DNA from 3 places in the Paenibacillus sp. TC-CSREp1 genome. Region 1 is predicted to be linked to each of the others. Evidence: riboswitches for the same ligand, from Rfam matches in the RefSeq annotation. Region 1 holds a riboswitch; each other region holds the start of a gene.

Region 1 (10,485 bases):
CGTGGTTGAGCTTTCCCCGTCATACCTGCAAGACGAATCACAAGCTCTTCCAATTTCCCGAGACTTCCGGGCGGTTTCGTGAGTACATCCACATGAGCCGACGTTTCCGCAGCCACGTTCAGGTCAGGAGCCACAATTTTTGTCAGCCATTGTTCCAATATCTGTTCATTCTTCATCCAACCAGCACTTCCTTCATCAAAATAGGGGGTTCTCCCGCTTCGTTTACTCCGTTGATCACGCAGCATTTACATTAAACAACGCCACTTGATTAGATGTCACACACATGCTTCATTAAAACCAACACACGCATTTATTTCCGTTACCACGCCTGCATTTACTTGATTAACTCGCGCACTTTTACTTCTCCCGACGCAGCAGCAATTGAGGCACGGCATGGCTCGGATGGGACACCATCACAGGTTCAACGCGAAAAACGTCCCGAATCTGCTCTTCCGTCATCAGGCTGTGAGGTGTGCCCTTCCCGACCATAGCACCTTCCCTCAGTGCCAGAATCCGATCACAAAACAATGCAGCCAGATTCAAATCATGCAGCACAGCTACTATAGTGATGTTGTTTTTCTGCCTCCATGCAGCCAGCAGCTCCATAAATTGCAATTGATATTTAATATCCAGAAACGTCGTTGGTTCGTCCAGCAGCAGCAGGCGCGGCTCCTGTGCCATCACTTTGGCCAGTGCTACACGCTGCCGCTGACCACCGCTCAGCGTATCCAGCGGCCGCTCTGCAAGCTCCGTCAGTCCCAGCTCTTCCATCACACTGTCTACCACACGGGCTCCCTCTGCCGATTCACGACCTAACCAGTTCTGATACGGATATCGACCCATTTCCACGACATCGCGTACAGGATAGGAGATCGCCGGCAGACCGTCCTGCTGCAAAACGGCAATCATACGTGACAGATCCTTGCGGCTGTAAGAGCCGATATCGCGACCATCTATCGTAATCTGACCTGTACTTAGTCCTTCCGTTCCGGCAATAAGCTGCAGCAGGGTTGACTTCCCGCTTCCATTCGCCCCAACGACGCCCCACCATTCTCCTTCCGCAATCTTCCAGTTTATATCCTGTAATGCAGGATGCTCTCCATATGATTTGCCTGCCCCTGCAAGAGACACCAGCATCGTGGAGGAAGGAATTTGAGAATCCCTCATCCTTTGTTTCATCTGCTTCTTCACGGCATCATCCCCTTCTGCAGCTTTTTGTTCCGATGCAGCAAGTAGGCAAAAAACGGCGCCCCGACAAATGCAGTGACAACGCCGAGCGGAATTTCCGTCGGAGCCAGCAGGGAGCGGGCAATCGTGTCTGCCCACACCATAAAGATTGCCCCACCAATAGCAGACAGAGGCACCAGCAGTCGATAATCCGGCCCTACCAGCAGGCGCAGCATGTGCGGGATAACCAATCCGATAAAGCCGATGACTCCAGACACAGAGACAGCCGCGGCTGTAAGCAGCGTGCCCGCAGCAAGCACGGACAGCTTGAGTCTGTCCACGCCAACGCCGATATGTGCAGCCTGACGTTCACCGAGTGCCAGCACGTTCAGTGAACGCGCCCGGCTCCAGAGAAAGACCAGCCCAAGCAGGAAATACGGGAAAAGGATGGCCGTATACGACCACCCGCGCAAAGCCAGACTTCCCATCGTCCAGTATATAATTTCATTAATCGTCTGCTTGGACATGGTCGACAGGAACGAAACGACCGCACCCAGGAAACTTTGCATCACCACACCCGCCAATATGAGGCTATGTGTTGGTATTTTCCGCCCTTCACGAGCCAGTGCCAGCACAAACCATAACGTAATAACCCCGGTCAAAAAAGCAACCAGCGGCAACGTCCAAATGCCGATTAAAGCGTACTGCAAACCGAAAAAAATCAGGAACGCTGCACCTACTGAAGCACCTGAGGAAACCCCCAGTGTGAATGGATCAGCCAGCGGATTGCGCAGTACACCTTGAAAGCCCGCCCCTGCTATCGCTAGTGAAGCACCTACGAGCATCGCAAGTAAGACACGCGGGAACCGCACTTTCCAAATAATTTGTTCGGCAGCCTTACTCCAATCAGGTGTAATCCAGTCCCCCACCCATGGCAGTTTATGAACGAGAATACCTGCGATGTCCCGGATAGGAAGCGCCACTGAACCGATGCCCGTACAGATGAGCACGGTAAGCACCAGCAGCGCCATGCCCATTGTTCCGAACAGGATCAGCTTTCTGCTCATTTGAACAGGTCAGGATAGATCGCTTTGGCAACTTCTTTCAGCCCTTGAGTTACACGTGGCCCCGGACGACTGAGCAAGTTAGCATCCAGACCAATAACAGCATTGTTCTTCACTGCTGTTATTTGATCCCAGCCGCTGCGTGCCTTGATGATCTGATCGAGCGTTTTGGAGTCCTCCACTACATCATTGGCGTACAAAATAACATCCGGGTTGGAGGCAATGACGTTCTCCTCATTAATTTCATACCAGCCCTCTTTGTCTGCAGCAATATTGGTTCCGCCTGCAACCGTGATTAGTTCATCCATGAACTCACCTTTACCTACAGACCAGCCTGGAGAGAATTCAATATATACTTTTTTCTTATCCTCCGGTTTTACAGCTTTTACCGCTTCGGTCACATCAGTTACATCCTGCTTCATCTGTGCAATCAATTTCTGCGCCTGCTCCTGATGATCGGTAATTTTACCGAAGGTTTCGATATTTTTCATGACATCGTCGATGGATTTAGGGTCAGTTTTGAAAATGGTGATCCCCATATCACGCAGCTTTTTCACTGCATCCTCGCTTAATGAAATGCCTCCGAATACGATATCGGCGTCGGCTGCAATTACGGACTCTTCATTCGGCTTGTTGATGCCGCCCATTTTGGCTTTCGTTTTGGCTGCTTCCGGATAATCGTCATAATCGGACACACCAATAATCTCATTATCCAGTCCCAGAGCAAACAGAGACTCTGTCTCGGCAGGTGAGACCGATACGATTTTGGTTGGCGCCTTTTCAAAAGTGAAAGACTCACCTGTTGCATCCGTAACCGTCAATGGATATTGGGTTTTCAAATCCGTTTGCGTTTGTTCCTGAGACTGCTCCTGTGCAGGTTGCTGTGAGTTACCCGCGCCTTCTTTTGTTGCGGTATTGCCGCATCCAGCCAGCGCCAGTGCCAGCATCGCTGCACTCAGCAGAGATGATAGTGCTTTCCAGTTCTTAATCATTGATTTAAACTCCCCTTCTTTATCTGTACTATTGTTGTTGCTTTTGTTATACACGAGCCACTCCGATTGCAGTACCATTTTCCGATCGCTGTTATCCCCGAATTTTTTTGATTCCCTTGTGTAAAGGGAAAAATCCGGTGATAAGCGTATGCTTCCGATGCAGCTTTCTTGTAGAAAGCTTTCAGGCGAGCACTTCGTTTCTCCAAATTCGTTCTGCACTCTCCGTTAAACGTGTATAGGATTACTTGACTGTATCGTGTACAACATGAAAAATCCCCGACCCTCTTACAAAGGATCAGGGAGAACGTCTCGCTTACGGCAATCTGTACATGTGCAGCCCTAGGCTGTCCATGCGCATAGAATGGCCCGAAACGTTGTCCTTTCCTCGAAGGAACAGCGGCTTGTACGTCCAGGGCTGGTAATCTGACTTACAGGAATACTCCTGTTTCACAGTGGCGGGACCGTGCCGGATTTGCACCGGCTTCCCCATTTTACCCTAATGCAGATCATGACCTTGTGTTTCCTTATCATGAATAACCTCTCTACACACGGGACCCTTGGTCGTTAATAATGAATTAAAACCAATCTAACACAGCTGTAGTATTCGGCACAGAACACGTCAGCTCAGGCAGCACATCTCACCCCGTACAACCTGTCCATACCAAGCATACTTCTGTTGTGATTATAGGGTATATTGCACGACCTTACAACCCGATTGACGGAAAAGACACCCTGCGGCCCAGCCATCTCCCGCCCTGCTTTTGCAGATGAACCTGAATGGCTTGACCGGGAATTACGTGAGTATCCCAGAAGCCAACACCGTCAAGAAGCCGGGAAAGCATATAACGAATGACCCCGCCATGTGTCACAATGAGTGTCCTGTGTGGATTACTTTGTGGCAACCTTACATCATCCATCGAGCAAATATGCTCGTCCAGAAATGAATCAATTCGTTCGGCAAAAGACGACCACGCTTCACCCCCAGGTGGTGTAACCTCCTGCGGATGATCAATCCAGCTCCGGTAGATCGGATTATGCTTCAATTGCTCATAGGTCAGACCTTCCCACTGTCCAAAATCATTCTCTCGCAGGCGCCGGTCCAGCTTCGCCTCTGAAGCTGCCTGCGGCGCAATATGCGCAAGCGTCTGGCGACAGCGAACCAGGTCGCTGCAATATACAGCGTCCCATGCGAGTCCGCGGCATTGCTCGCGCAGCATAGCCAGCTCTTCATTTGCATCAGGAAGCAGACCGATGTCGGTATGCCCCAAATATTTTTTTTCCACATTCCAGGACGTAGTCCCATGACGGATCAGCACAATGCTGCGCTGCGGGCCAAGCTGCTCTGATTCACCCACTAAGGATGCACTACGTTCTGTTTGATGCTGCTGCCCTGTCTTTATTGCCATAACAGTGCGCCTCCCGTCAGCCGTACAACAAGTACGGTCAAGAAACACAGGACAACAAAAGCCCCCGCCGACCAGAACATCAGCCGTGTCGTTTGCACAATATCTTCTGCCTCCATTGGCCGCGTTGGTTCACCCATATACGCACGAAACGAGGAAACGCCGTGGTACACATTATGTCCGCCCAGCCGAATGCCCAGCGCACCAGCAACGGCCGATTCTGGAAAACCGCTGTTCGGGCTTGGATGCAGTCTTGCATCCCTCCTAACCATACGCGCTGCGCCTTTGGCGTCCAGCTTCATGACCCATGCTCCCGTAATTAACAGCATCGCCGTCAGACGGGCAGGAATCCAGTTCGCCCAATCATCCAGACGGGCCGAAGCCCAGCCGAGATGCAGATATTTGTCATTTTTATACCCGACCATAGAGTCCAGAGTGTTGACAGCACGGTACGCCATAGCCAGCGGGGCACCGCCAATGAGTGCATAGAATAGAGGTGATACGATGGCATCCACGATATTTTCCGCGACCGTCTCCACCGTTCCCCGAACGACCTCAGGCTCGTCCAGATGTGCTGTATCACGTCCCACGATCATGCCGAGTGCACGCCTCGCGGCAGCAAAGTCCTGCTGTTTCAGATGACGGTATACTTCCATGCCTGCATCACGCAGTCCTTTGGAAGCAATGGTCGTGGCAATAAGAATGACTTCGGCTATGCCGGCTACGATCGGATGTATCAAGCCCAGCAGGAGCAGCACACCCCATGTGACAACAAAAGCCCCCCCCGCAATCAGGAGCGGAAATAACAGACCAGCTCTTGTCAAACCTTCATTTGTCTTCACGCGTGCTCGAATCATACGTTCCAGCGCCGAGATCGCTTTCCCCATGCCGATCACCGGATGAGGAATCCAGCGCGGGTCTCCGATACACCGATCCAATATGTACGCAAGTATAATGATCCAGGCTCCTGCTATGCCTGCCCAGAACGATGATGCCCATAGGTGTCCAACATCAAATGTCATTGTCGCCCTGTCCTCTCCTCTCTTTCCAGTGAAGTCCAGCCTGCAGGCTTTCTGTCACCGTGTCATATACCAGTCTGCCAATCGCCGCACCCAGAGCGGTAGCTGTACCAGCGTACGTATGCAGCGGCTGGCTCTCATGCTCGGTCTGGCGCACTGCAAGCACAATGGCATCGGTCGTTGTGCCTGTGGCAGTCAGTCCGTTCTCCGAATCCATGATGCCTGCATCGGCTAGTGCCGCTGCCTTGGCCTCGACCGCTGTCTGAATGGCGTTAACCATTGCCCCCGGGGTGATCTGACCGTTGAACCAGAGCATGATATTAATTGTGCCTGGAACATATGAAAATGTGCTTGATGTATTGGATGAAGCTTTGTTTGATGTATCAGAGATATCCGTTCCAATGTGCCGATCGTAAGCTGCTGAAACAGCCTCCGTCCCTCGCAGTGTCGAGGCCGTCGCTTGATGTTTTTCTCCGTAAGCATCAAAAACAGTTCTCTCCGAACCAGCACGTGCTGCATTCGATACCCCTGCGGTGGTACAACACAACAACCCAAAAGCATCACATGTATACTCCTGAATCGAGGTATGCTCCAGCCTGACCGCTGTTAACAATCCGGCACACTGCTCCGTTCGTTCCTGCCATTCGACCAGCGCCTGCTCGATGTCACGGGGCGGATCATCACAACGGTAGTGCTTGTCCACATAGATGTTAAAGACACGGTCCAGTTCGAGCATCCCCCCACCGTACACCGCACTTGATAATGCCTGTGCAGGCTGTGAACTGAGCGCCCTGATATGCCGTTTATGTGCAGATAGGAGCAGACCCGGCCAAGAAGAGGACATATAGGTGTTCTCGTCTTTTTTTCCATGTGTGAAATAGTTATAAAACGGGAGTGTCACACCTGCTCCCCTCCCTTAATTTTTTTGGAATGCTGCGTCTGCTGACTCTCCTGATCGGCCACTGCCAGATCCTCGTCCTGATCCTCGCTTCGTTCAAGCACACTTTTGAGCACGTCAAGCAACCTGTCGTTGGCTTCAGCACCTTTGACCGCAAAACGTACATGTCCTGCCTCAAGCCCCGGATACATGGCACAGCTGCGAATCAGAATGCCCCTCCGCCCCAAAGCTTCCTGCATGGAAGCCGCTGTCCAAGGCGCGGGCACATGTACCAGCAGGAAATTGGCCTCTCCCGGTGTTACACTGCATCCATACCTCGCCAGCGCTGCAACCAGCCGTTCACGCTCCTGCGCAATCTGCGCGATTGTCTCCTGTTCATAACGTTCGCCGCTGCGCAGACAGGCTTCACCTGCAACAAGTGCCAGCCCGTTTACACTCCAGGTGACCTGTTTCCGTGTCATCGCCTGGATATATTTCGGACTGCCTATGGCATATCCAAGCCGCAACCCGGGGATGGCGTAAAACTTGGTCATGGAGCGAATGATGATGACATTCGGATACTTATTTATATCTGAAGCAAGAGACTGACGCTCTGCTGCCGGAATAAAATCAATAAAAGCCTCGTCAATGACAAGCACCGTATCGCTCTCTTCAGCTTTTCGTGCGAGCCTGTGAAGCACCTCCAGCGGATACTGCACACCGTTTGGATTGTTAGGCTGTCCGAGGAAAAGCAGGTCCACCTCTTCCATTAGCCGTTCAATATCTTCGGGCCTCGCACGCCAGTTCAGCTCTTCCCGCCCCATCGCATGTGTAACCTCCGCACCGAATTGGCGCGCCAGAGCACGGTACTCCGAGAAGCCCGGCTCTACAGTGCCCACTCTGCGCGGAGCAAGTCCAAGCAGGATCAGCGCCATACTTTCGGCCGCACCGTTGCCCACAGAGATTTGTTCCTGCGTCACACCCAGCCGTTCACTCAGCAACGCTTTGAATCCCCGATGCCCCGGATCGGGATAACGAAGCACAGAATGCAGCCCCTGCTGCAAAGCCTCCAGCACTTCCCTCGGCGGTCCTAACGGATTAATATTGGCGCTGTAATCCAGAAAATCTGTGGCATTGCCTCCAAAACGCGAAGCTGCGGTCTCCACATCTCCGCCATGTCCGAACACTTCAATATAACCGGTCATTCATCCGTCATCCTCTCTGCATGTTGTTTTTATTATGGAGGGCATAGGAGCTACGGGTCAATCCTGTATTGTTTTCATTTTATGATCGGGGCCAAAGCCAGAAGTTGTAAACAAAGAGGTTACGTGTTTTCTTTGTGTCCTAACCGCAATTCGTTTACAATAGAAGAGGAATTTCAGGAACTTCGGTTTTCTGATTCATTTGTACAAGCATCACTACATAGGGGGCTTACAAGCCTCTCATATACATTAATGGAGGAATGACCATGCTGTTTGTAGATAATCAGGGCATTACAGATCCTTCTGTAAACCTCGCGATTGAGGAGTATATTCTGAAGCATCTGCCGATGGAGGATGACAGCTATCTGTTGTTTTACATCAACCGTCCGTCGATCATTATCGGTAAACACCAGAACACGATTGAAGAGATTAATATCGAGTACGTTCAGGATAACGGAGTGCAGGTGGTACGTCGCCTTTCCGGGGGCGGTGCGGTGTATCACGATCTGGGCAACCTGAACTTCAGTTTTATCACTGCGGATGACGGCCAATCCTTCCACAACTTCCGCAAATTCACCCAGCCTGTCGTTGAAGCTCTGCACGAGCTTGGTGTCAATGCCGAGTTGACCGGGCGCAATGATCTGCAAGTCGGTGAAAAGAAAATTTCCGGCAACGCGCAATTCGCCACTCGCGGACGCATGTTCAGTCATGGCACGCTGATGTTTGATCTGAATCTGGAGCATGTTCAGGCATCCCTGAACGTCAATCCCGAGAAATTCAAATCAAAGAGCACCAAATCGGTACGCAGCCGCGTGGCCAACATTCGTGATCTGATTGACACCAATCTGACGATTGAAGAGTTCCGTGATGAGCTGCTGCGTCACATTTTCCGTATGGAGCCGCAGGACGTTCCACAGTACAAGCTGACCGAGAAAGACTGGGACAAAATCAAGGAAATCTCGGCCGAGCGTTATAACAACTGGGACTGGAACTACGGTCTGTCACCGGAAAGCAATGTAAAGCATACCCGCAAATTCCCGGTGGGCATCATCGACCTGCGCATGAACATCAAGGATGGCCGCATCGAGGATATCAAAATCTTCGGCGATTTCTTCGGTGTTGGCGATGTAGCAGATATCGAGGATATGCTGCGCGGCAAGCGTTATGACGAGACTGAAGTGCGTTCAGCACTGGAAGGCCTGGATGTGAAACATTACTTCGGCAACCTGGAGCTGGAAGACTTCATCGGTCTTATTTTCCTGGAGGAGTAACATAAATAAACAAGCAATTTAGATGGATATAGATTGTTTGAGCGGATTCAGGATTACACGTTTAACGGAAAAGGCAGAATTCATATGAAGAAGTGAAGCGCTCGCGTTTAGAACCGGATTTTACCATCCAGTAAAACTTTAATAAAAATCCGGGGATAACAGTGATCGGAAGATGAATCTGCATTTGGAGTGTCTCGTGTAATCTATTTATTTCGTTCAATGAAATAGAGCCAGATAAAAAAGGAGAGAAACGCACACATGACTTACAAACTCATCGCGATTGACATTGACGACACCCTGATTAACGACAACAAGGAAGTTACACCCGCTACGCAAACTGCACTGGAACAAGCGGTAGCCCACGGTGTCGTGGTAACTCTCGCTACTGGACGCGCGTATGCTTCGGCACAGGCACTTGCTCGCCAAACCAAGCTGAACGTACCGATCATTACGTATCAAGGCGCTTTGGTGAAAAACCTGCTTGACGAAAAAGTGCTGTATGAGCGCTATGTGCCGCAGGAGGCTTCCCGCAAGCTGTTTGACTACTGCCTGGAGAAAAACCTGCACTTGCAAACGTACATCGACGACAAGCTTTATGCCCGTGAGGAAAATCAAAAGCTACTTGATTATGCCAAACTAAACGGCACGCAATATTACATTGAGTCTGATTTCATTAAAGTGATTGAACAGCCTACACCAAAACTGCTCATCATTGATGAGCCCGACTATCTGGATCAAGTGGCTGTCGAGCTTCGTGAGCTGCTCGGACCCGAGGTACACATTACGAAGTCCAAGCCGTATTTCCTCGAAATCATGCATAAAGAAGGCACGAAAGGCCATGCGCTGACGTTCCTGGCCGAGCATTTCGGTCATCAGCTCAGCGAATGCATCGCCATCGGTGACTCATGGAACGATCACGAGATGCTGGAAGTGGCTGGTCTTGGTGTAGCGATGGGCAATGCCATTCCTGCCCTGAAAGAGCTGGCGGATTACATTACAGCAAGCAACAACGAAGACGGGGTCAAAGAGGTAATTGAGAAGTTTGTACTGAATGCAGAGTAAATTATCAATTCCTTAACAAAAACAGTCTGGGATCACAAAAATTCGTGGTCCCGGACTGTTTTTTTATTTCTTATGTTTCGAGAGCAATACTGCGGTGATTAAGGATAATTGAAGTGATATCGTAATGGCTATAGATAAAATGACACGATCTGTATCTGGAACTGCGGCAAAAAACAAAACGAGAAAACATACAATGAAAGAAATAACAACGCTGGCTATGAAATTTAATATAATTTTTTTCATCTATTCCCCTTACTTGCTCATAGCAAGCCGTAAAGAATCCATCATTTTCTGGATACGACCATCGGGCTCCAACTGAAATGACGGAATAATCTCATCTATTCTTTGCTGGAAAAGCTCTGGATCTTCTATACCAAGCTCTGCTCTTAACTCCAGTTCTTCTTTGGAGCCATTGTCATTCAAAATCA
Region 2 (10,485 bases), on a different contig from region 1:
CAACGGAGATGGCCTGCACCACACTGGCTTTGTACGCTGAAGTAGAGAACGGAACCACCACGCCGCGTGTGCCTAAAATGGAAATACCGCCTAGAATGCCAAGCCGCGCATTGAGCGTTTTTTTCGCAATCTCTTCGCCGTCCGGCACGCTGATCACTACTCGCACCCCTCTCGCGGTGCCATGTTCGGTCAGCACTTGGGTCACGGCTTCGGTGATCATACGCCGCGGCACGGGATTAATTGCTGCTTCGCCTACGGGCACGGGCAATCCCGGTTTGGTGACACGGCCTACACCGATGCCGCCATCCAGCTCCACTCCAGGCTCGTCCCGCCAGGACACATGTGCAATGATCTTCGCCAGATGGGTGGCATCCGGGTCATCCCCGGCGTCTTTGATCGTGGCACAGGTTGCCGTGCCGTCCGTCATCAGCCCCTGCTCGATCAGCTCGAACGAGTGGTCAAAGCCTGCAGGCAAGGAAACCACGGCTTGCGCAGGGATATGTCCCGTTAACAGGAGCTGTGTCGCGCCTTTGGCAACCGCCGTAGCACACGCCCCCGTCGTAAAGCCGGAACGCATCGGTTTATCCGGGTCTGGTGCTTCTCCGCTTTTCATGCGTTTCTTTTCCATAGCTTTGAACCTCCCGTCCTTCTTTTTACTGTTTTTTGTTGGTCTTGCGTCAATGGTTGGTTGGTAACACACACTACTCTCACGCCTACGCGCTAACGATCCCAGATGACGTTATTTAGACTAATTTTCCCTCGCTGTAATTCTAACGATTTCAGGAGACGCTATTTCACCAAAAAGGTGCAATTTGCAGTGCTTTGGGGCGTTTTTCAGCCAAATAGCGTTCCTCAGATTCGTTAGAATTTGAAATAGGCGATTTCACCTCAAATAAGGTCGCTAGGAATCGTTAAAAGTTGCTGGACTGGAAGAAGTGGTACTAACAGATGCGGACATCGCTTTGCTCCGACCTTCGACTTCTACAATGAGGACAGCCTGAGTACTCCCGCCGATCTATGCCTTCACAGCCATAAGCGAAATGGCGTTAAGAGCAGCCACAACGATGGTGCTGCCGCCTTTGCGGCCGATGTTGGTGATAAACGGAATGTCCAGCTTGCGCAGCTCGTCCTTGGACTCGGCGGCGGATACAAAACCTACCGGCATGCCGATGATCAGACCCGGCTTGGCCTCGCCCTCTTTTACAAGACGAATTAACTCCAGCAGCGCAGTTGGTGCGTTACCGATGGCGTAGATACCACCTTCATACATCTGGGTTGCTTTGCGCGTAGAGATGATAGCACGGGTGGTGTTAAGACGTTTGGCTTCCTCCATCACGTCCGGGTCGGAAATATGCACATGCACGTCACCGCCAAATCCACGAATGCGATCCTTACTCACTCCCGCCTGAATCATCTGCACATCAGCAATGACCGATTGGCCTGCACGCAGCGCTGCAATTCCTGCCTGAATGGCATCAGGGTGAAATACCATGCTGCGTCCCAGTTCAAAATCCGCCGAAGCGTGAATAACACGCTGTACAACTGGATATTGCTCCTCTGTGAACGGATGCTCCCCCAGTTCCTCGGTAATCATTTCAAAGCTTTTGCCCTCGATCTCCTGCGGCTGCACCGTCAGTGGTTTAAACTCCGTTTTGAAATCCATGTACTCACACCACTCCCTGTAAAATATTATTGGACCAATATTATCATCATATAGGTACTGTCCCACGCTTCAAGCACGCCAACCCTTCAAAGCTGAACTATTCAAATTAGGCCTATCAGACAGAGAACTACTCCCCTAAAATTCCTCTGAGCTCGTGTAATACACCGTCAAAATGATCAAACACCGTGCCAAACTCCGCCTCCGGACGTGAGATCAGCACAACATGAATACCAAGCTCCAGTGCAGACTGGATTTTCTCGTCCACTGCTCCGGTTTTGCCGCTTTCCTTGGTGACCATCACGGTCGTTGCATAATGCTTGTAAAGGGCCTCGTTCATTTCTCGGGAAAAAGGTCCCTGCATCGCAATAATATTGCGCTGCTCCACGCCCAGCTCACCGCATTTCTCCATATTGTCGAGACGGGGGAGCATGCGTGCAACAAGGCGTATATCCGGATCACCGAGCAGGTGCTTGGTGAAGATTTGCAAGGTTTTGCTGCCTGTCGTCAGCATGACAGAGCCTTTGAGCTCTTTGGCTTTGAGCGCCGCTTCATCGTAAGATGACACCACATGCAGCAGTGCATGGTCATCGTAAGCAAGCCCGGTACGTTCATAACGAATGTAAGGGATGCCCGCCTGCTTCGCGGCTTCCATGGCATTCGCATGGGCTTCCTCGGCAAAAGGATGGCTTGCATCCACAAGGACAGGGCTGTTTTTTTCACGAATCAGCTCGATCATTGCCTCTACTGTCAGACGGCCCGTACGAACCGGGAGACCGGCTTCTGTCAGACTTTGAGCTGCGCTTTCGGTTACAACGGAAGTCAGCACGTTATGGCCTTGCTGCTGAATTCGAATCGCGAGCTCGCGCGCATCGCTGGTGCCACACAGCATAAGGATCATGAGCGTTTCACCTGCTCTGAAGCTGATGCCACCTGTGCCTGAGCGGAGGATGGGTCAAGTTGTGCTTTTGATGCTGCGTGCTCTGCCTCCAACTGCCTGCTGTTCCGGTTGCCTTCATGCTGTGGATGCGCAAGGTGCAGTTCTTCATCATGGTCATGATGGAAATCAGCCGTGCGGTGAACAGCAGTCTTTGCAGTGTGATCATGTGCATGCTGTTGTTCTTGATGTTTCTGGTTCGAGTGTATATGTTCCGCTCCTGAGTCACCGTGATCGTGATGCGCGTGCCCATCATGGCTGTGGACATGCCCGTGCTCGTAGTGGTCGTGTCCATGGCTGTGGCTGTGATCATCGTGGTGATGGTCATGTCCATGCTCATGAGTATGATTCTGATGATGGTGTTCATGGTCATGTCCGTGCCCATGACCGTGGTCATGGTGATCGTCATGATGGTTGTGCTGATGTTGATGGTCGTGATGGTGATGATGGTCATGGTCGTGTTCATGATCGTGATTGTGGTGATGGTCGTGCCCGTGGTCATGGTCATGATGGTGGTGGTGATGCTTGGCTGCTTCAAGTCTGAATTGGCAGTTGTCACAGTTTGCTGTAACCCGCCCGTATAATCCCTCATGCGCACGCTCCAGCACCAGCTCGACCAGCTTCGGATGGAAACCGAAATATCCGCCGATTTCAACCTGGATGTCAGGGTGCGCGGCTGCAAATTCAGCCGTCATCTCATCAATGCGTTTAATCAGCACACCGGTAAAGAGGAAGTACGGCATGATGATGATTTTTTTCGCACCCAGCAGGAGACAACGCTCCAATCCATCCGGGAAGGAGGGCTGGGTTACCCCGATAAAGCTGCTTTCCGCCCATCTGTACGGCAGCTTCTCCCACAGCATGCGGGTCATTTTGAAAAAGTCACTGTTGGCATCCGGGTCACTGCTTCCCCGTCCAAGCACAAGCACGGCGGTTTCCTCATCCGTTACGGTTACGGGAGCAGGAGGGGCAGCAACGGCTGTGGCGGTTCCCCCTTCACTGTGAGCTGCAATCCGCACAGGCTGCGCTTCTTGCAGACGGGTCTGCATGATTTGCACGACTTTTTCATGCACACCAATCGGACGACCATATATAAACTGCACCTGCGGATAACGTGCTTTGGCACGGTCAATCGCATTCGGAATATCAATCTTGGCATGACCGGCTGCAAACAAAATAATCGGTACCAACACGACACGTGTCGCCCCTCGGTCCACACAAGCAGTCACACCATCAGCAATACTCGGTCTGGTTAATTCCAGAAAACAGGTCTCCACCAGTGTATTCTCTGGCGCTTGTTCAGCAACCTCACGTGCAAACTCCTTTAACTCGCGATTCCCCTCAGGATCACGACTCCCGTGTCCCACCAACAAAATTGCATCCATCTTCTTATTTCCTCCCCTGCCCGATCCACAGATCAGATTTCTCAAGTCCGATTTCAATTCCATATATTTGTAAGGCTCTTCACCCGGTTCCAAGGAGGAGCATCTATTAAGACATATATCAAGTGACCCATATTAGGTTAATTACCAAGCTTCTACTGAGCTAGTAACGAGCTTCTTATGAGTTTCAATTTAGCTTCTATTGAGATTCTATTGAGATTCCATAGAGCTACCACCGAGTTTTTACTAAGCTTTTACTGATTCTTACTGAGCTTTTATTGAGCTTTATTGCGCTTTCACTTATGGGGAAACGTAAGTCTTCTCCGCGGTTGTCTACGACACTTGTGATTACCTGCACTAAGCTTTTACGATCTACTACCGAGTGCTCGCTGCGTATCTACTGGGATTTTCTAGTTTTCTACTGGTTTTAATCAGGCTTTTGGAGTTTCTACCGGGATTCTACTGAGTTTTCACTAGACTTCTACTTGGCTTTTACCACTACTAGATCATCCAGGAACACCGTATCTCTCGCGCTAACCGTCAACCATCTCACTTACTTCAAACCACTACGCTCACACCCCCGCGCTAACGATTCCAGATGACGTTATTTGCACCGATTTACCCCCGCAGGAATTCTAACGATCTCAGGAAACGTTATTTCACCAAAATGATGCCTTTCACCCCAACTTTAGGCGGTTTTTAATGAAATAGCGTTCCTACGATTCGTTACATTTTCAAAAAGGCCTTTTTTCGCGATATAAGGCTCCTAGGAATCGTTAGCGCTTCGGGACGCGTTCCGGTCTAAATAAAACTCGGCTGCGCCGGTAATTGACCAGTACCTTCTAACTCCCTGATCTTCCTAGTCGGTGATCGAACTGTATCCTCCGACTTCCTGATCCTCCTAGTCGATGATCGAATCGTATCTCCAGCTTCCTGATCCTCCTGGCCAGTGAACAAACTTTGTCATCTATCTCCTATCTTTCTTTCTATCTTCTATCCTGTATCCTCGTTCTCTTAGTTATCACATCAGTTACTGCATTAGTTACTACATCAGTCACCGCATACCGGGTTAACTTCCACGGTGACTGGTGCATCCACGTGGCGGAAGCCTTGAATGATACCCACCCGTTTGAAAAACTTGTGGAATCGCTCGTTTGGATGGCCTTTTTCTTTGTACTCCGCCACAATACGTTCTACGATGCCGCCAATCTCGTCTCCGGGAATTCCTTCTGCTACGGGCTGAGCCGGGTGCGCGTTGCGCCCGAACTTTTTGCCGCCAAGGAACAGATCGTACGCGCCTTTGCGGTAGACGATGCCGATGTCCTCCAGCACCGCCCCGTAACAAGCCATGCCGCAGCCGTTCAGCGCTACACTTGTTTCCTTGGGAGCGGATAAACCGCCAATGACTTCCTGCAGATGATTAGCCATCGGTACAGCATCGTCCTTCTCCAGGTTGCAGAAGTCACAGGCCTTGACCTTGATGACATCACCGATCGGCACCACGATAAAGTTCGCGGCACGCAGCTGCTCCACAAGTGTGTCCGGCTCAAACGTCGGCACCCGCAGAATAATTTGGTGCTCGGGTGTATACTCCAGCTCGCCGTCCTCGTTTGCACACTGCGCCAGCAGGGCCATCTGGGCGGCGGTGAACTTTTTGTTGCCCACGCCGGGCGATACGCCGATCTCAAAGAGCGGCGCCTTGCGCCCCGGCACGGGCCGAGCTGCGGTGCCAACCGCCGCAGCGCCGCTGGCGCCTTGCGCGCCTGCGGCTGCCGGGCCTGACGCAGCTGCGTCCAGCCAGCGGCTTGCCGCTTCGCCCGCGAGCGCGCCGCCTGCCGCGAGCCGCGTCAGCGCCTCGGCGGCGAGCTCCGCTGCGCCGGCGCGTGGCGCCACAGCGGCTGCGCGCGGTGCGGCCTCCGCCGCCGCGGACGCGGGCCGCTCTGCGGCAAGCACGGCGGTGCCAGCGGCAGCGCTCGCCGGGCTTGCCGCAGGCGTGGCGGCCGCCCATGCGCCTGCGGGCGGCGGCCCTTGCGGAGCCGTGCCCGCTCCGGCGCTGGCGCCGCGCAGGGCTGGCTCCGCCGATGGCGCGGCTTGCGCAGGGCGCGCCGCGTTATCGCCCGCTGCCTCGCCGGAGGCGGCAGCGCGGGCTTCCCGAGCGCCGAGCGACCATGGCTCGGCTTCGGTGCGCAGCCGCTCATGCGGTCTGAGCGGCTGTTCCGCGGAGTTCAGCGTATATTTCCGCTGATATCCGCGCGGGGTGACCATGATGCCTTCGTACATCATGGTGGAGGAATTGCCGATAATCACGGTGGTCAGCATGCCGATATCGTGATTCAGCATATCCTCCAGCGTGGTCATGACCACGTCCTGACGCTCGCGGTATGCACTTTTGACCAGACCAACAGGTGTCTTCGGATCACGATAACGCAGCAGCATCTCCTGCGTCTCTACAATCTGGCGTGTACGCCGTCCACTCCGGGGGTTGTACAAAGCAATGACAAAATCAGCCGCTGCTGCCGCTTCAACCCGGCGAATAATCGTCTCCCATGGTGTCAGATGATCGCTAAGGCTGATCGTACACGCATCGTGCATGACGGGTGCGCCAAGCAAGGAAGCACAAGACTGAATCGCAGATACACCGGGAATTACCTCGACAGCTACCCCCGTATCCGGTGTCCAGCCCTGCTCGATCAGCACTTCATACACCAGCCCGGCCATACCGTATACCCCTGCATCTCCACTGGAGATAACCGCTACGATATGACCTGCCTCAGCCTGCTTGACTGCCTCCTGCGCTCGGCTGACCTCCTCCGTCATGCCTGTACGTACGATGGCTTGTCCGTTCAGCAAAGGCCGAATCAGATCAACATACGTGTTATATCCGATGATGACCTCGCTTTCCTGCAATGCATCCAGTGCACGCTTCGTAATATGCTCCATCGCACCCGGACCAAACCCGATGATGAGCAGCTTGCCTTGCTTTTGCATACTACTTCCTCCCTCATTCCACTTGTCTTGCTGTTCATGTCCCTTGCCGATCGATCTGAACATGCCAAAACTTCTACCCGCCTCTCCAGGCAGCCGATGTCCAATATTCCGAAATGCACTGCACTACTCTTCTTCGGATACAGCCCCGATTCAATAGCTCCCATGCATTCAGCATCACTTGTTATTTCAAATATCCCGATTGTGTCCATCATTTTACGATGATAAAAACAAAAAAATCCCATCCTGATCACGGATGAGATACGCATGTACGTACACTCAGGAAAGCCGGCCTGGGCTTCCCTCTGAAGGAACACACACAGCCACGAGGCCCCTGTGGGGCCTGCTGAAGCAAACCGATGTTTGCCCATTTCCTGAATTATCGTACACCACTCCTTTCCGCGAAGGGTTTGGTGACACATGCAAGGTAGGTCTCCTGGCTCTGGATCATCAGCTGTCTTTTCTGTCTTCCCCGTTCAATTCGAGTGACTTGTATCGAAAAGTGCTTCACCATTACAGTGGCGGGACCGCTCGGGACTTGCACCCGATTCCCTGTTACCTCTTGCTTTATGCAAGAGCACCTTGCTGCTTTCATATTGTCTTCATCATAACATCGGTCAGGAAATAATGTCCATGCTTGTCCTGATTACAATTCATGCCTGTCCTGATTTACAATTTATGTATGAAACACTTCACTTTCATACCTTTCCTGATCACTCATTATGAATAAAACAAAAAAGATTCCGATCCGCCAAACGGACCAGAACCTCAACTTCTTCAGATATAACTACTCCTTAAAATCTTCCATACACTCTTCCTAGAAATTCTTCCATAAAGTTATTCCTAAAAATTCTTCCATATACTATTCCTTAAATTCTTCCATAATGCTATGAAAACATCTTTCATAATATCATATCAGAAAACATCTTCGATCTGTCATCTCCGAAAACCATCTTCCATTTACCTGTGCTTTAAACCACTGCCGTATGCTATTTCCCAAAACCATTTTCTATATCTTACTCCCGGACACCCACCGGATGTGCTGCGAAGTAACGACCAAGCTCAACAATTAAGGCGCCCATCTTCTCTTCCTCAGGTACAACGATGGCTTCAATGCCTTCCTCACGCATTGCATTCGCGGTTACCTTACCCACAGAGGCCGGGACTACCCCTTCCTTGAAAGCTGTCAGCATCTGCTGCAGTTTACCTTGAGCAGCTGCATATTCCGTCAAGAAGCGAACCTGCGGACCGCTGGTAAAGGCTACTGCATGCAGCTCATGCCGAATGATCTCATTCAGTAACTGCTCAAGCTCTGCTGTTTCCGGCGGTACATGACGATATGGCAGCACCTGCCTCACGGCAGCCCCCTGCTCCTCCAGCCAGGCCACCAGCTTCGGAGCGGTTTCACCGTGAAGCTGCAGCATGACCTTTTTACCAGCAAGATCATGTGAGCCAAGCTCACGAATCAACCCGTCTGTACTGCCATCATCATCCCGTACGAGCGGTGTCAATTTCAGCTTCTTGAGTGCATTGACCGTTTTATATCCTCTGGCTGCAATACAAGATGCAGCAATGACATCCCGTAGCTGCGCGGCAACATCCATATCCTCAGCCATGTTAAACAAAGCGTCCAACCCCATGCCGGTCGTAAAAATGGCCCAATCCGGCGGATCGGATATCCAGGAGACCAACCCGTCTCTAATATTGCGATCATCCAGAAATACCGTCCCCTGTGCAGGCCGCACGAGTGGAACTCCACCCATCTTCTCTACCAATATAGACATCTCTTTGGATTTTCGCGGTCCGGTTAATGCAACACGTACCCCTGCCAAATGCTGTGCCATGTAAGCTCCCCCTGTTCGTTCAGCCGAATGTTCATTAGTCTGACTACAGTATACAGGCTGCTTCTGCGGAGGGAAACCATGACCGCTCTCTTTTTGCCCTCATCAGCTATAACGATTTTTTATGGTATATATCAGGAAGGCTGCAGATTTCCGCCACCAAGGGTATCCTTGCGTTTCTGATCTCCAGGCTTTTCGTCCGTCTGATCATCCGATTCCATTGATTTCTGCTCACGTTCCTGTCCGTGCTGCTCGCCTTTAGACGTACGCTCCCCGGAATCAGAATGCGGGGCATGCTGTGCTTCCTTTTTACGTGGACGCAGAAACAGAAAGAATACCATCGGAAATATTACCTCAAATACAATGGCAATCCATGTCCACTCCCGGGTAAATCGATTCAGCTGTATCGCATTGCGGAAAAACCAGAATGCACAGACAAAACCCATCAATGCAATCGGCCCTGTCAGCACCTTGCCTGACACTTTGGGAATCATTCGTTTCAGTCCCCAGCACACAAAGTACAGGTCAAACGCAATCTTCGTTATAATACAAGGCAAGGTTGCCGCCGCAAGCGCCAGATCAAACCGATCCAGGAAATCACTGATCTGCAGCTGCCTTGCCAGTTCATACGATGGATACACAAGTCTGGAGGCAATCGGGACTCCAATCGAAGTAATCGTTTCAACAACAATTAACATCATCAGCAGTCCCGTGATCACGTTACCTGAGAAAATCGACTTTACCTTAAAGTCACTGCCCCTGACCACAAACGGTAAAGCAATCATCTCCCCGTAAAACGAGAACAGATACCAACTTCCCCTTCCCAATCCTGCGAAATCAATATCAAAATAGGGTTTCAGGTTATCTATATTGATCTGTTTAATCAGCATAAACGGCACAATGATGGAGTTTAACAGAAAAAGAGCCACATACAGCTCCACCATCCCGATCAGGGAACCCAGACCCCCGCGCACAATAAATATAGCCATCACAATCAAAGAAAGCACAATAATGGATATAGGCGTAGTTTCCAGCAGTGTGATGCTTACATAGTCACCCGTCAGCCGAATATCTCTTGCAAATACAAAGAAAAAAAACGCAATGTACATAAATCCGGCGAGCCTTCCCAAAAAAGGATATCGCGTCACAAGTGATTCAAACAGATCCTTATCTGGAAAGCGCCGCTGCACACGACTAAGCATCCACATCGACGTAAACATAATTAGAACAACGGGTACGTAACACAGATAAGCATGCTGTTGTGCATAGAAAATCGCTTGTGCATGAGGCTGCAGCAGTGTACCCGTAATACTCAGCAGCATAATGATTAACACCATTTGCCGGTGGGTTACCTTCTGATTCATTCTGCCTCCTCCTTTCTCTCAGGGTAACGGAAGCAATCGCTGAATGATATGACTCATCCATACCGATAGAAAAACCGTTTTTTTCAATGTCGTCACATAAAACCAGATGCCTGTTGCCAGGACGATGATTCCGTAAGACAGCCAGCGATTAACGGGGGCCGCCTGCTTCAAATGGCGAAAGTCCAAGATCAGCACGACCACTACCATGGCCAGATACGTGTACAACAGAGGTTTAATCATGCACAATATCCTCCTCTACGACCCCGATTGGTTTATTGATAATGCCTACATTTTCAATAATGACGTGTGGTACCAC
Region 3 (10,485 bases), on a different contig from region 1:
GTCCTACATTTATCCAGACCGAGCCCGGGATAGGGTACCGTTTTTTATTACAGGATGAAACCTAACCGCTCTATACGTCTATGCAAGTAAAAAAAGCCGAACTCACCCCTGCGGGCAAACGTTCGGCTGTATTCATTTCTTTCATGTTCTCCTTCACTTATGAATGGGAAAACGAATCTGAACTTCTGTACCCTGGCCAAGCTCGGACTTTATACGGATGCTGCCGCCGTGAGCGTCCACAATCCAGCGAGCAATGGATAACCCGAGTCCAGTACCTCCTTCCAGACGTGACCTTGCCTTATCTCCGCGATAAAATCGTTCAAATATAAGCTGCAAGTCTGCCTTAGCAATGCCTGCCCCCGTATCGGATATGCGGATATCAACCTGGCCGGATAGTATTTGTCCCGATATACGGATATGTCCACCTTCAGGCGTATACTTGAGTGCATTGTCCAGAATGATGATGAACAGCTGACGTATACGGGCATGATCTCCCCACAGACGCAGCGGCTCTACCGGCTCAAGTGTGATTTGAATATCCCGGGTTGCAGCAAGTAGTTGGAATTGTTCAGCCAGCTCCACCAGAATGATATCGGCTTCGACCTGAGCTTGTTCAATCTGCAGCTGATTGGAATCTGTGCGTGCGAGGGTTAACAGGTCGTCCAGCAGTTTGCTCATGCGCATGCTTTCCTGGAGAATGGCAGCGATGTGAGGACTCTGATCTTCAATGGATGAGTCCGGGTGTTGAAGCAACAGTTCCGTTTCTGCACGAATGATGGCGGTGGGTGTGCGCAGTTCATGGGAGGCATCTGCTACAAAACGCTGCTGTCTATCCCAAGAGCTGCGAATTGGAACCAGGGCACGACCTGCCAAAAATAACCCTGCCAGCAGGGAAATCAGAACTCCTGCGACAATGCCCATGATCAGGTCACGCAGCAGCGAGTTGAGCGTATGGTTCACATCCCCTAAGCTTCTCACAATGGTCACAGTTACCTCCCCGCCAGCTACAGGGTTTGCAGCGAGGGGAAGATTGGCCTGAAGCACCCGGTAACGGTGATCCTCAAAACTCAGGGTCTGTGGTGTTTTGGAATCTGCCCCATTTTGAAAATAACGGATAGCACCGGGTGTGAAGGATTGTGGTGGTGATTGGCCCAGCAGCTGCCGATTCGGGTTCCAGATCAGGTAGGTTGTCTGCTCGTCCTGTTCGGGGTCGCCCGGAGAAGGCTGGAGCAGCGCTTTTACACTGTACATGGATTGAATCCGTTTTTGAGCCTGTTGCAGAATCTCATCTACTTCATGAAACAATCGAAAGCGCATATGCACATAAAGCAGTGAGCTCAGGACCGAGAGCACAATCAGAAATACAACGGTATTCAGCATTACAAGCCTGCGATGGGTCTGATTAAACATAAGGCTCACCCTTGAATAAATAACCAATGCCACGAACCGTGCGAAGTGCCTGATCGGCCCCGGTGCCTGTCAGCTTTTTGCGTAAATGATGGATATAGACGTCTACTGCGCTGGTAGCTGAGCCGGAATCAAATCCCCATACACGGTCGAAAATCTGCTCACGCGTCAAAATTTGATCTTTATTACATATGAAGAATTCCAATAACTTATATTCCGTTGCTGTAAGCTGCAGCATGCGTTCTCGGTGATTGGCATCCCTGACTGCTGGCATCAGGCGGATCGAATTCCAGACCAGCCCCCCTTCCTGATCAATTGTACCGTGTCTTCGCAGCACCGCCCTCGTTCGCGCTAGTAATTCGGATATAGCAAAAGGCTTGGTGACATAATCATCGGCCCCTGCATCCAATCCGGCAACCCGATCCTCTACAGCATCCCGGGCCGTCACCAGAATGATCGGCACACGATTCAACTGTGAGCGTAATTTACGTACAATATCGACACCGTCAATCCCCGGCAACATAACATCCAGAATCATCAGATCATATATGGCCTGTTCAGCCATGTAATATCCCTCATCTCCTGTCTCTGCTCTATCGACAAGGAAGGATTCCTGTTCGAAAATATCGCATATCACTTTCAGCAGCGATGGGTCATCCTCTACGACTAGAACTCTCATCTCACTTCCACCTTTCAGCTCGCCTGACCGCATTTTAAGAAAATTTAAATAATAAGCTCCTATACTCAGATTATCGACAATGCCTTACAGGATTCATTCGTATTGGAGGAATATAGATGGCGAAGATGGACAAGAAATGGATTGTGTTATGTTCAGCTGCTGTAGCGGCTGTATATACAGTCGGTTACTCTATCACAGAAACTGCGGCGATCGCTCAATCGCCAGCACAGCACACTCAAATTAACACTCTGGTAAATCCGGTGTCAACGGGTACTAATGAGGATAATGGCAATACACCAGCTTCACAAGCTAAGGTCAAGCAAAGGAAGCAGGCTCAGTATACGAGTATGTATCGTGATGGCAGCTATGAAGGAGCAGGCAGCAATCGAAGAGGCTCCATTCAAGTCGTGGTTACGATTCAGAAGGATAAAATTACAGATGTAGAGATCAGCCGGTTTGCTATGCACTATTCCGAACAGGATGTGGTTGACATGCCGGACGAGGTAATCCGTAAGCAAAGCGCACAAGTGAATAACGTATCTGGAGCTACTTATAGCACCGAAGCATTCTCATCGGCTGTACAGGATGCACTGGATCAGGCTCGAAACTCATGATGATTCGAAGACGGAAGCTGTTTATGGATACAATTGTTGATATTCAGGTAGTAACAGGATTAGGTACAGTAGCAGAGAATACGGATGAAAAAGGAAATCGACTTGCATCTGAACAGGACATGCAGAACCAGATAAACCGCGCTTTTCATGCCTTCCGGCAAGTTGAGCAGGCTTGCAGTCGATTTAGCCTGGATAGTGAACTGATGAGAGCAACCAGACAGATTGGGGAACCCGTGCAGGTCAGTTCATCTTTGTTTGAGCCTTTGAAGCTGGCACTGCACATGGCTGAGCTTACATCGGGTATCTTTGACCCGACCGTGGGGAAAAGGCTGGAGCAGCACGGATTCAATCAACACTATCTAACTCACCAGTATATAAACAGTCCTGCTGTGGAATCTGCAACCTATCGAGACATTGTGTTGGATGAAGTTCATCAGACGATAACATTGCTTAAGCCCTTGGTGATTGACCTGGGCGCAGTGGCAAAGGGATTTGCGATTGACCTTGCTGCGCATGAATTACAGTCGTTCGCAGGCTTTATGGTAAATGCGGGGGGAGATCTATATGCCGGAGGGAGGGATGAACAAGACAAGCCATGGGAGATCGGTATACAGCATCCCACACATGCAGATGAGGTTATATGTACGCTGGAGCTATCTGATGCAGCGATCTGCACCTCGGGTGGTTATGAGCGGAAGAGCAGAGTAGCAGCGGATATCCATCATCTGCTCCATCCAGTAACAGGACAGTCTCCCAAGGAGTGGGTCAGTTCGAGCATCATTGCCCCCTATGCGATGATGGCGGATATCTTTTCAACTGCTGTTATGCTGCTGGGCAAGGAAGAAGGGAAGAAATTAATGGAACAGGCGAATGTGCAGGGCATTCTGATCACACCTGATCTAAAGCTTGTTCGGGAAGGAGCGTACTAAATGACGATAAAGCAATGGATCAAATCACCGAAAGGATATGTAAGTATATCCATGGCCGTTTGTCTTGTCATAGCTTCTCTGGCGGCACTGGATATGAAAGGCATCGTCCATGGGCTGGTTGCTGCAGGTACTGCTATCATTGTAGATATGATGTTTGGTCTGGTGAACCGGAAGAAGAGATTGATGCCTGATGGAGCATTGATTACAGGTCTAATTGTAGCTCTGATTCTCAGCACCTCCACCTCATGGAAGGTTGTCGCGGCTACTGTAATACTGGCAATTGTGTCCAAATACGTGCTTGTTTCTCGCAAGAAGCCTATATTTAACCCGGCAGCGCTCGGTCTGCTGCTTTCGGTTCTGATCTTTGGGACAGGGGAAAGCTGGTGGGGAGCCTTTGGGGATCTGCCGGTATGGATGATGGCGCTTCTCTTGGCAGGCGGTTATATGGTTACGGGGCGTGTAAATAAGTTTCCTCAGGTTTTTGCTTTTCTGGGAACCTATTTTACCCTGCTGCTGATGATGGGGCTGCTACACACCGGTGATGCAGGAGATGCGCTTCGTACCCCATTTATCAATGCACTGCTTTTCTGTGGCTTCTTTATGGTTACCGATTTACCAACCTCTCCAGCTAAATATAAGGATCAGTTGGTGTTTGGAATTGTTGCTGCCTTAGTAGGTGCGTTGATCTATAGCCTGTTTGGCGGATTAATGTATTTGTTCATTGGATTGTTATGTGCCAACTTGTATCATTTTCTGCGTACGCGCTTTGCCATATTTGCATAGGTGTAGGATTGTGGAAGCAAAAGCGCCGTTTCCAGGTAGTCCAGAAACGGCGCTCATTGACGTCTGATTTTAAGAAGTGAATTTGGGCAGCCAGTCACCGTGTGCTTCAATCAAATCGTCGCACATGGCTACGATGTCATCCATGGAGAGCTCGGCAGCTGTATGCGGGTCAAGCATGGCGGCATGGTAGATATGTTCTTTTTTCCCCGTCATCGCGGCTTCGATTGTAAGCAGTTGTGTGTTAATGTTGGTGCGGTTCAGCGCTGCCAGCTGAGGCGGCAAATCTCCGATGTATGTCGGGCTGATACCGGAACCATCGACCAGACAAGGCACCTCGACACATGCTTCACGCGGCAGATTGGTGATGAGTCCGTTGTTCATGACGTTGCCGCCGATTTTGTACGGACGATCCGTCTCCATTGCTTCCATAATATGCGAGGCATATTCACGGCTGCGCGTATGCTGAATATTTTCACTCGCAAACAGCTTCTCCCGCATTTCCTTCCATTCTGCAATCTGGTTTACGCAGCGCCGTGGATATTCATCCAGCGGAATGTTGAAACGTTCGATCAGCTCCGGGTAGTTGCGTTTGATAAAATACGGATGATACTCCGCGTTATGCTCGGAGGATTCTGTGACATAGTAACCAAAGCGGTGCATCAGCTCATATCGTACCATGTCGTCATGGGTTTCCTGCTGCTTCTGTCTCGCAAGGCGTTTGATTTCAGGGTACAGATCGACGCCATCCCGTGTCACCTCCAGCAGCCATGCCATGTGGTTAATGCCTGCGATTTTGGCAACGACACCTGTCTGGTCCATTCCGAGCGCATCGAACAAGTGGGGTACGCAGACCTGTACGCTATGACACAATCCTACCGTTTTGATGCCCCCATGTACATTCATGACGTTGGTGAGTACAGCCATCGGGTTGGTATAATTCAGGAACCAGGCATCCGGGCATACCTCCTGCATGTCACGTGCAAAGTCGAGCATTACCGGGATGGTACGCAGGTTGCGGAAAATGCCTCCAATGCCGAGGGTATCGGCAATCGTTTGACGCAGGCCGTACTTCTTCGGTATTTCAAAATCCGTGATGGTGCACGGATCATATCCGCCGACCTGAATGGCATTGATTACATATTTGGCTCCGCGCAGCGCTTCCTTGCGGTCATGATATGTTTTGACGGAACAGCGACTGCCCAGGGATTGAGCCAGGCTTTTTAACAAGCGCTCCGAGTCACTTAGTCGCTCAGCATCAATATCAAACAGGGCGAGTTCAAAATCCTGCAGAGCCTCCGTCATCATGACATCACCCAATACATTTTTTACAAAAACGGTGCTGCCCGCACCAAGAAACGTAATTTTGTTCATCTCAAGTTTATCCTCCCTGAAAAAATGTTGTACCCCAACTATAGGCCGAACAGGCCCATATCACTATGGCTCAACCCCTCTCAAACATGGCATAATCCCATTTGTGTTTCCGTTTTCAGTCCATATTTGCGTTCTACAGCTGTTATAATTTAAGGTGAAGTAAGTGAGAGAGGAATCATCGAGAGGAGGAGGAGCATGAGCCGGAAAATAGAGATGAACGTGGTTTCTGCGGGCTGGACGCAGATGGAGCTGGTTTTGTTATTTTACGGATGGGAAGCGTGTGATCCTGCTCATTACTGGGGGCCGGGTGTTCGGGATTCCTATATCGTGCACTACATCCATGAAGGCTTCGGCACAGTGTATATGGGGGATCAGAAATATCGTCTGACTCAGGGGGACGGATTTATCATATTGCCTGAAACGGTCATCCATTATGAGGCTGATGCGCACGAGCCCTGGACCTATTCATGGTTTGGCTTCAAAGGGGTGCAGGCCAAGGCGTTTATGCAGCGTGCGCAGCTAAGCGCCGAGCATCCGGTGTTCAAGGCACGTGATGCTGAAACGATGGCGCATTTATACGACGAGATGGTTCAGGCTGAAGCGAGCCCCCTTCCGGGAGGGGATGTGCTTCATCAGAGCTTGTTATATCGACTGATGGCGGCTTTGATATCTTCCGCCCCTGCCAGTGCTGAGGATCGCCAGCCGCTTTCGACCAAAGAAACTTATATTCGTCAGGCTGTGCAGTTTATGGAGAACCGCTACAGCCAGCGCACCTCTATTCTGGATATTGCTCAGGCTGTCGGACTGGACCGTACATATTTATCTGGGCTCTTCAAAGAACGATACGGCAAGTCACTTCAGGCCTTTTTCCTTGAGTATCGTATGAACCGTGCGGCGGAGCTGCTTCGCAACCCTGCTCTTTCTGTGAGTGAAGTAGCCCATTCTGTTGGTTACACGGACCCGCTTTTATTTTCCAAAATGTTCAAGCGTGTGACAGGTGTATCCCCAAAGGGCTCACGAGGGTCGTGAATTCGTAATTAGCGGTATCCAGGATTTTAATTTTGAAATAAAAGTTTTGAACATTAATCGGCATGCCGCTATACTGATACAGAAGTGCAATCCTTTTTGTGTAATTCTTGAATTGGTACTACGATTTAATTGAATATGTGGAGCTTGGTGCTCTGCCCCGCCGGGGCAGAAGCTTAAAAGGGAAGTCCGGTGTGATGCCGGCGCGGTCCCGCCACTGTAACAGAGGAGTCTAGCAGCATATCCACTGGTCTGGAACAGACCGGGAAGGAGCTGTTATGGCAATGACGCTGAAGCCAGGAGACCTGCCAGGTTTGACAAACACAGCAGTACCCTACGGGAGATAGGAAGGTGTTTAAAGAGCATGATTTTTTCTGAAAATCTGTTTATTTAAGGCGTCCTTATCCAGTACAACGGAGAGGGACGCCTTTTTGGAATGCACAGAAAATGGCGGTATATGTATGCATTACATCGGGAAGGACGTTTTGTTCATTGGGCAGGTACATCATTAAACGATTATTACAGCTGGTCGCCGTTCTGTTTGGCATTACATTTCTGACGTTCCTATTAACGTATCTGTCTCCGGGAGACCCTGCAAGGTTAATGCTGATGTCCACAGGAGTTACGCCTTCGGATGAGCTCGTCAGACAGGTGAGATCTGAACTGGGGCTGGATCAGCCATTTCTGGTGAGATACGGAACGTGGCTTGCACAGGTGGTTACCGGAGACTTTGGTACCTCATATAAATATGGACGCCCGGTTCTGGACGTTTTGATGGCAAGACTGCCTGCTACGCTGTGGTTAACAGGAAGTGCGATGCTGCTCGTTATTCTGATCTCTTTTCCGTTAGGGATACTTGCGGCTGTGCATCGGAACAGGCTGTTGGATGCTGTGATTCGGCTGTTTTCGTTTGCCGGTCTGTCGATGCCCGGCTTCTGGCTGGGCATGCTGCTGATGCTGGTGTTTGGTGTGCAGCTGAAGCTGCTGCCTGTCATGGGCAGCTCGGGCTGGACAAGCCTTATTCTGCCTGCAGTCACACTGGCTATTCCGTTGATTGCCCAGTACAGCAGGCAGATTCGCGTAGTTCTGCTGGAGGAGACCAGCCAGAATTACGTGGTGGGAGCAAGAGCAAGAGGGGTAAAGGAGTCGATCATTATGTGGCGACATATACTGCCCAATGCCATGCTGCCGATTGTAACCCTTCTGGGCATGACAACCGGAGCATTGCTTGGCGGGGCAGCGATTGTGGAGAGCTTGTTCGTATGGCCGGGCGTAGGCCAGATGGCCGTGGATGCAATTTTTACACGGGATTATCCGTTGATACAGGGATATGTCATGTGGATGGCGATCATCTATGTCACATTGAACCTGCTTGTTGATCTGTGGACACATCTGCGTGATCCGCGCATTCAACTGGATGTGGATGTCTAGATGCGCAGCATTCGATGGATGCTGACGGAGCGTCGCACATTTATGTTTCTGCTGTCTCTGACCGCAGGCTGGATCATTCTGGCTATCGTGGGTCCGCTATTTGCGCCGCATGATCCACTCGCTGCGAATTTTACCCAGGTGCTGCAGCCGTCCAGCCTGGAATATCCGCTTGGTACAGACCAGCTCGGGCGCTGTGTTCTGTCCCGTCTGCTGTACGGGGCAAGGACGTCGCTGCTGCTTACGTTCATGATGATCGGCATTGTATTCACTCTCGGTGTTGTGATCGGTGCAATTGCCGGTTTTGCAAGAGGGGTGACGGATACAATCATGATGCGGTTGTGTGATACGTTGATGGCGTTTCCGGGATTGATTTTTGCCATTGCTGTGGTCGGTATGTTGGGTCCGGGTCTGTTTAACACCGTCGCTGCGCTTTCCGTTGTCTGGTGGGCAAAGTATGCGCGGATGGCTCGAAGTCTGGTCATTTCTCTTCAGCAAAAAGAATTCGTCACCACCGCTGCCTTCAGCGGCGCACGCAAAATTCAGATCATCGGCAGAACGATTCTGCCCAATATGCTGTCGCCCTTAATTGTAATGGCCATGATGGATGTGGGGGGCATGATGCTCTCCATCTCGGGCTTGTCTTTTCTTGGACTTGGCGCACAGCCTCCAGACCCTGAGTGGGGAGCGATGCTGAATGAAGGCAGACGATATTTGCAGACAGCACCGTGGCTGTTAATTTATCCGGGGCTGGCGATATTCAGTACCGTGATCATTTTTAATTTGCTGGGAGACAGTTTGCGAGATGTGCTTGATCCCAAGAAAAATACAGTGTAACAGGGGGAAGTAAAGGCATGAGCAAGGTTCAAAGAATAGGGTTGTTTGCTCTCATATCCATGCTGGTTGTTCTGGTGCTGGCTGCTTGCGGTACCAATCCAAATTCATCGGCTTCATCATCATCGAATGCAGCAGAGAATGCGGGAGAATCATCAAGTGCAGATGCGGGCGGCACAGGTACTGCAGGCAAGAAATCACATCTGAATGTGGCATTGTTCTGGCTGGGCAGCAGCCTTGATCCTGCCGAGGAGTGGAACGGGTGGACGCTGGCACGGGCTGCGATCGGGGAGACGCTGATCCAGTTCGATGAACATATGAAGATGATTCCCAAGCTGGCGGACAAGTGGGAGCGAGTCGACGACACAACGTGGCATTTCCACATTCGTGACGGGGTTACATTTCATAATGGCAATCCGGTAACGGCTGACGCGGTCAAAGAATCGATTGAACGCTCCATCTCGCTGAATGAGCGAGGTCAATCTACACTGCCTATTGCTTCCATGACGGCTAACGGGCAGGACCTTACGATTAAAACGACAGAGCCGGATGCCTCTCTTCTGGGCAACATTGCCGAGCCGCTGTTCATTATTGTAGATACCAGCGCAGATACGTCGAAGTTCAAGAGTGAGCCGATTGCTACCGGGCCGTTCATGGTTACCGGATACATACCGGACCAGGAGATCAAGGTCAAAAAGTATGAAGGATACTGGGGCGGAGCGGCAGACCTGGACACGATGACCTTGAAGTATATCAAGGATGACAGCACACGTGCGCTTGCGTTGCAATCAGGGGAGATTGATGTAGCAAGTAATATAGGACGCAGCAGTATGTCTCTTTTTCAGGACAAAACACAATATACAATCGATGAAATTCCTAGCCTGCGTACACAGTTCGTATGGTTTAATACGACTCATCCGTTGCTGAGTGATGTGAAGGTTCGCCGTGCCATCTCTTACGGGATTGATCGGGAGATGTATGCAAGTACGCTGGTTGGCGGACAGGCAGCCAAAGGGCCATTTACATCTGCCTTGCCTTTCGGGTACGACAAGATAAACGGATATAATTACGAGCCTGCAAAAGCAAAACAGCTGCTGGATGAGGCAGGTTACAAGGATACAGACGGGGATGGTATTCGGGAGAAGGAGGGGAAAAAGCTGTCTCTGCAGCTCATTCTTAACTCGGCATATGAGTCAGATTCCATTGTGGCAACGGCAATGCAGTCTCAGCTTAAAGAGATTGGCGTCGGACTGGAGCTGACTTCATATGAAGATCTTACGGATCATCAGAAGAGTGGAAATTATGATCTCGCCCTGACGAGCATCAATACGGGGATTACGGGTGACCCGCAGTATATTCTTGACTTTTATTTCAAGACCGGGGCAGAGTGGAATGTTGGCGGATACAGCAATCC

The links. Region 1 has a riboswitch for cobalamin ahead of ACQSGY_RS25970 (ABC transporter substrate-binding protein). Riboswitches for the same ligand answer to the same signal wherever they lie in the genome.
Region 2: it holds a riboswitch for cobalamin, as region 1 does, so the genes downstream of both, cobJ (precorrin-3B C(17)-methyltransferase) here and ACQSGY_RS25970 (ABC transporter substrate-binding protein) in region 1, are expected to answer to the same signal.
Region 3: it holds a riboswitch for cobalamin, as region 1 does, so the genes downstream of both, nikB (nickel ABC transporter permease) here and ACQSGY_RS25970 (ABC transporter substrate-binding protein) in region 1, are expected to answer to the same signal.

What each region holds. Positions count from the first base shown of each region.
Region 1 is NZ_JBNOKM010000021.1:61,881-72,365, reverse strand. Features, by position in the region: gene cobT (nicotinate-nucleotide--dimethylbenzimidazole phosphoribosyltransferase) at 1-176, opposite strand, end outside; gene ACQSGY_RS25980 (ABC transporter ATP-binding protein) at 358-1,167, opposite strand; gene ACQSGY_RS25975 (FecCD family ABC transporter permease) at 1,188-2,234, opposite strand; gene ACQSGY_RS25970 (ABC transporter substrate-binding protein) at 2,231-3,223, opposite strand; cobalamin riboswitch at 3,620-3,755, opposite strand; gene ACQSGY_RS25965 (histidine phosphatase family protein) at 3,928-4,629, opposite strand; gene cbiB (adenosylcobinamide-phosphate synthase CbiB) at 4,620-5,648, opposite strand; gene ACQSGY_RS25955 (adenosylcobinamide amidohydrolase) at 5,638-6,546, opposite strand; gene cobD (threonine-phosphate decarboxylase CobD) at 6,543-7,727, opposite strand; gene ACQSGY_RS25945 (lipoate--protein ligase) at 7,991-8,995, shown strand; gene ACQSGY_RS25940 (Cof-type HAD-IIB family hydrolase) at 9,254-10,057, shown strand; gene ACQSGY_RS25935 (FAD-dependent oxidoreductase) at 10,310-10,485, opposite strand, start outside.
Region 2 is NZ_JBNOKM010000007.1:295,841-306,325, forward strand. Features, by position in the region: gene ACQSGY_RS12900 (cobalt-precorrin-5B (C(1))-methyltransferase) at 1-628, opposite strand, end outside; gene ACQSGY_RS12905 (precorrin-8X methylmutase) at 1,016-1,663, opposite strand; gene cobK (precorrin-6A reductase) at 1,791-2,561, opposite strand; partial or broken gene ACQSGY_RS12915 (sirohydrochlorin chelatase) at 2,924-3,982, opposite strand; gene cobJ (precorrin-3B C(17)-methyltransferase) at 5,030-6,967, opposite strand; cobalamin riboswitch at 7,374-7,564, opposite strand; gene ACQSGY_RS12925 (uroporphyrinogen-III synthase) at 7,981-8,808, opposite strand; gene ACQSGY_RS12930 (GerAB/ArcD/ProY family transporter) at 8,940-10,169, opposite strand; gene ACQSGY_RS12935 (hypothetical protein) at 10,188-10,409, opposite strand; gene ACQSGY_RS12940 (Ger(x)C family spore germination protein) at 10,402-10,485, opposite strand, start outside.
Region 3 is NZ_JBNOKM010000016.1:33,453-43,937, reverse strand. Features, by position in the region: gene ACQSGY_RS23070 (response regulator) at 1-65, shown strand, start outside; gene ACQSGY_RS23065 (sensor histidine kinase) at 154-1,410, opposite strand; gene ACQSGY_RS23060 (response regulator transcription factor) at 1,403-2,086, opposite strand; gene ACQSGY_RS23055 (FMN-binding protein) at 2,203-2,700, shown strand; gene ACQSGY_RS23050 (FAD:protein FMN transferase) at 2,697-3,629, shown strand; gene ACQSGY_RS23045 (RnfABCDGE type electron transport complex subunit D) at 3,630-4,412, shown strand; gene ACQSGY_RS23040 (alpha-glucosidase/alpha-galactosidase) at 4,482-5,783, opposite strand; gene ACQSGY_RS23035 (AraC family transcriptional regulator) at 5,979-6,812, shown strand; cobalamin riboswitch at 6,941-7,136, shown strand; gene nikB (nickel ABC transporter permease) at 7,302-8,240, shown strand; gene nikC (nickel transporter permease) at 8,241-9,074, shown strand; gene ACQSGY_RS23020 (ABC transporter substrate-binding protein) at 9,092-10,485, shown strand, end outside.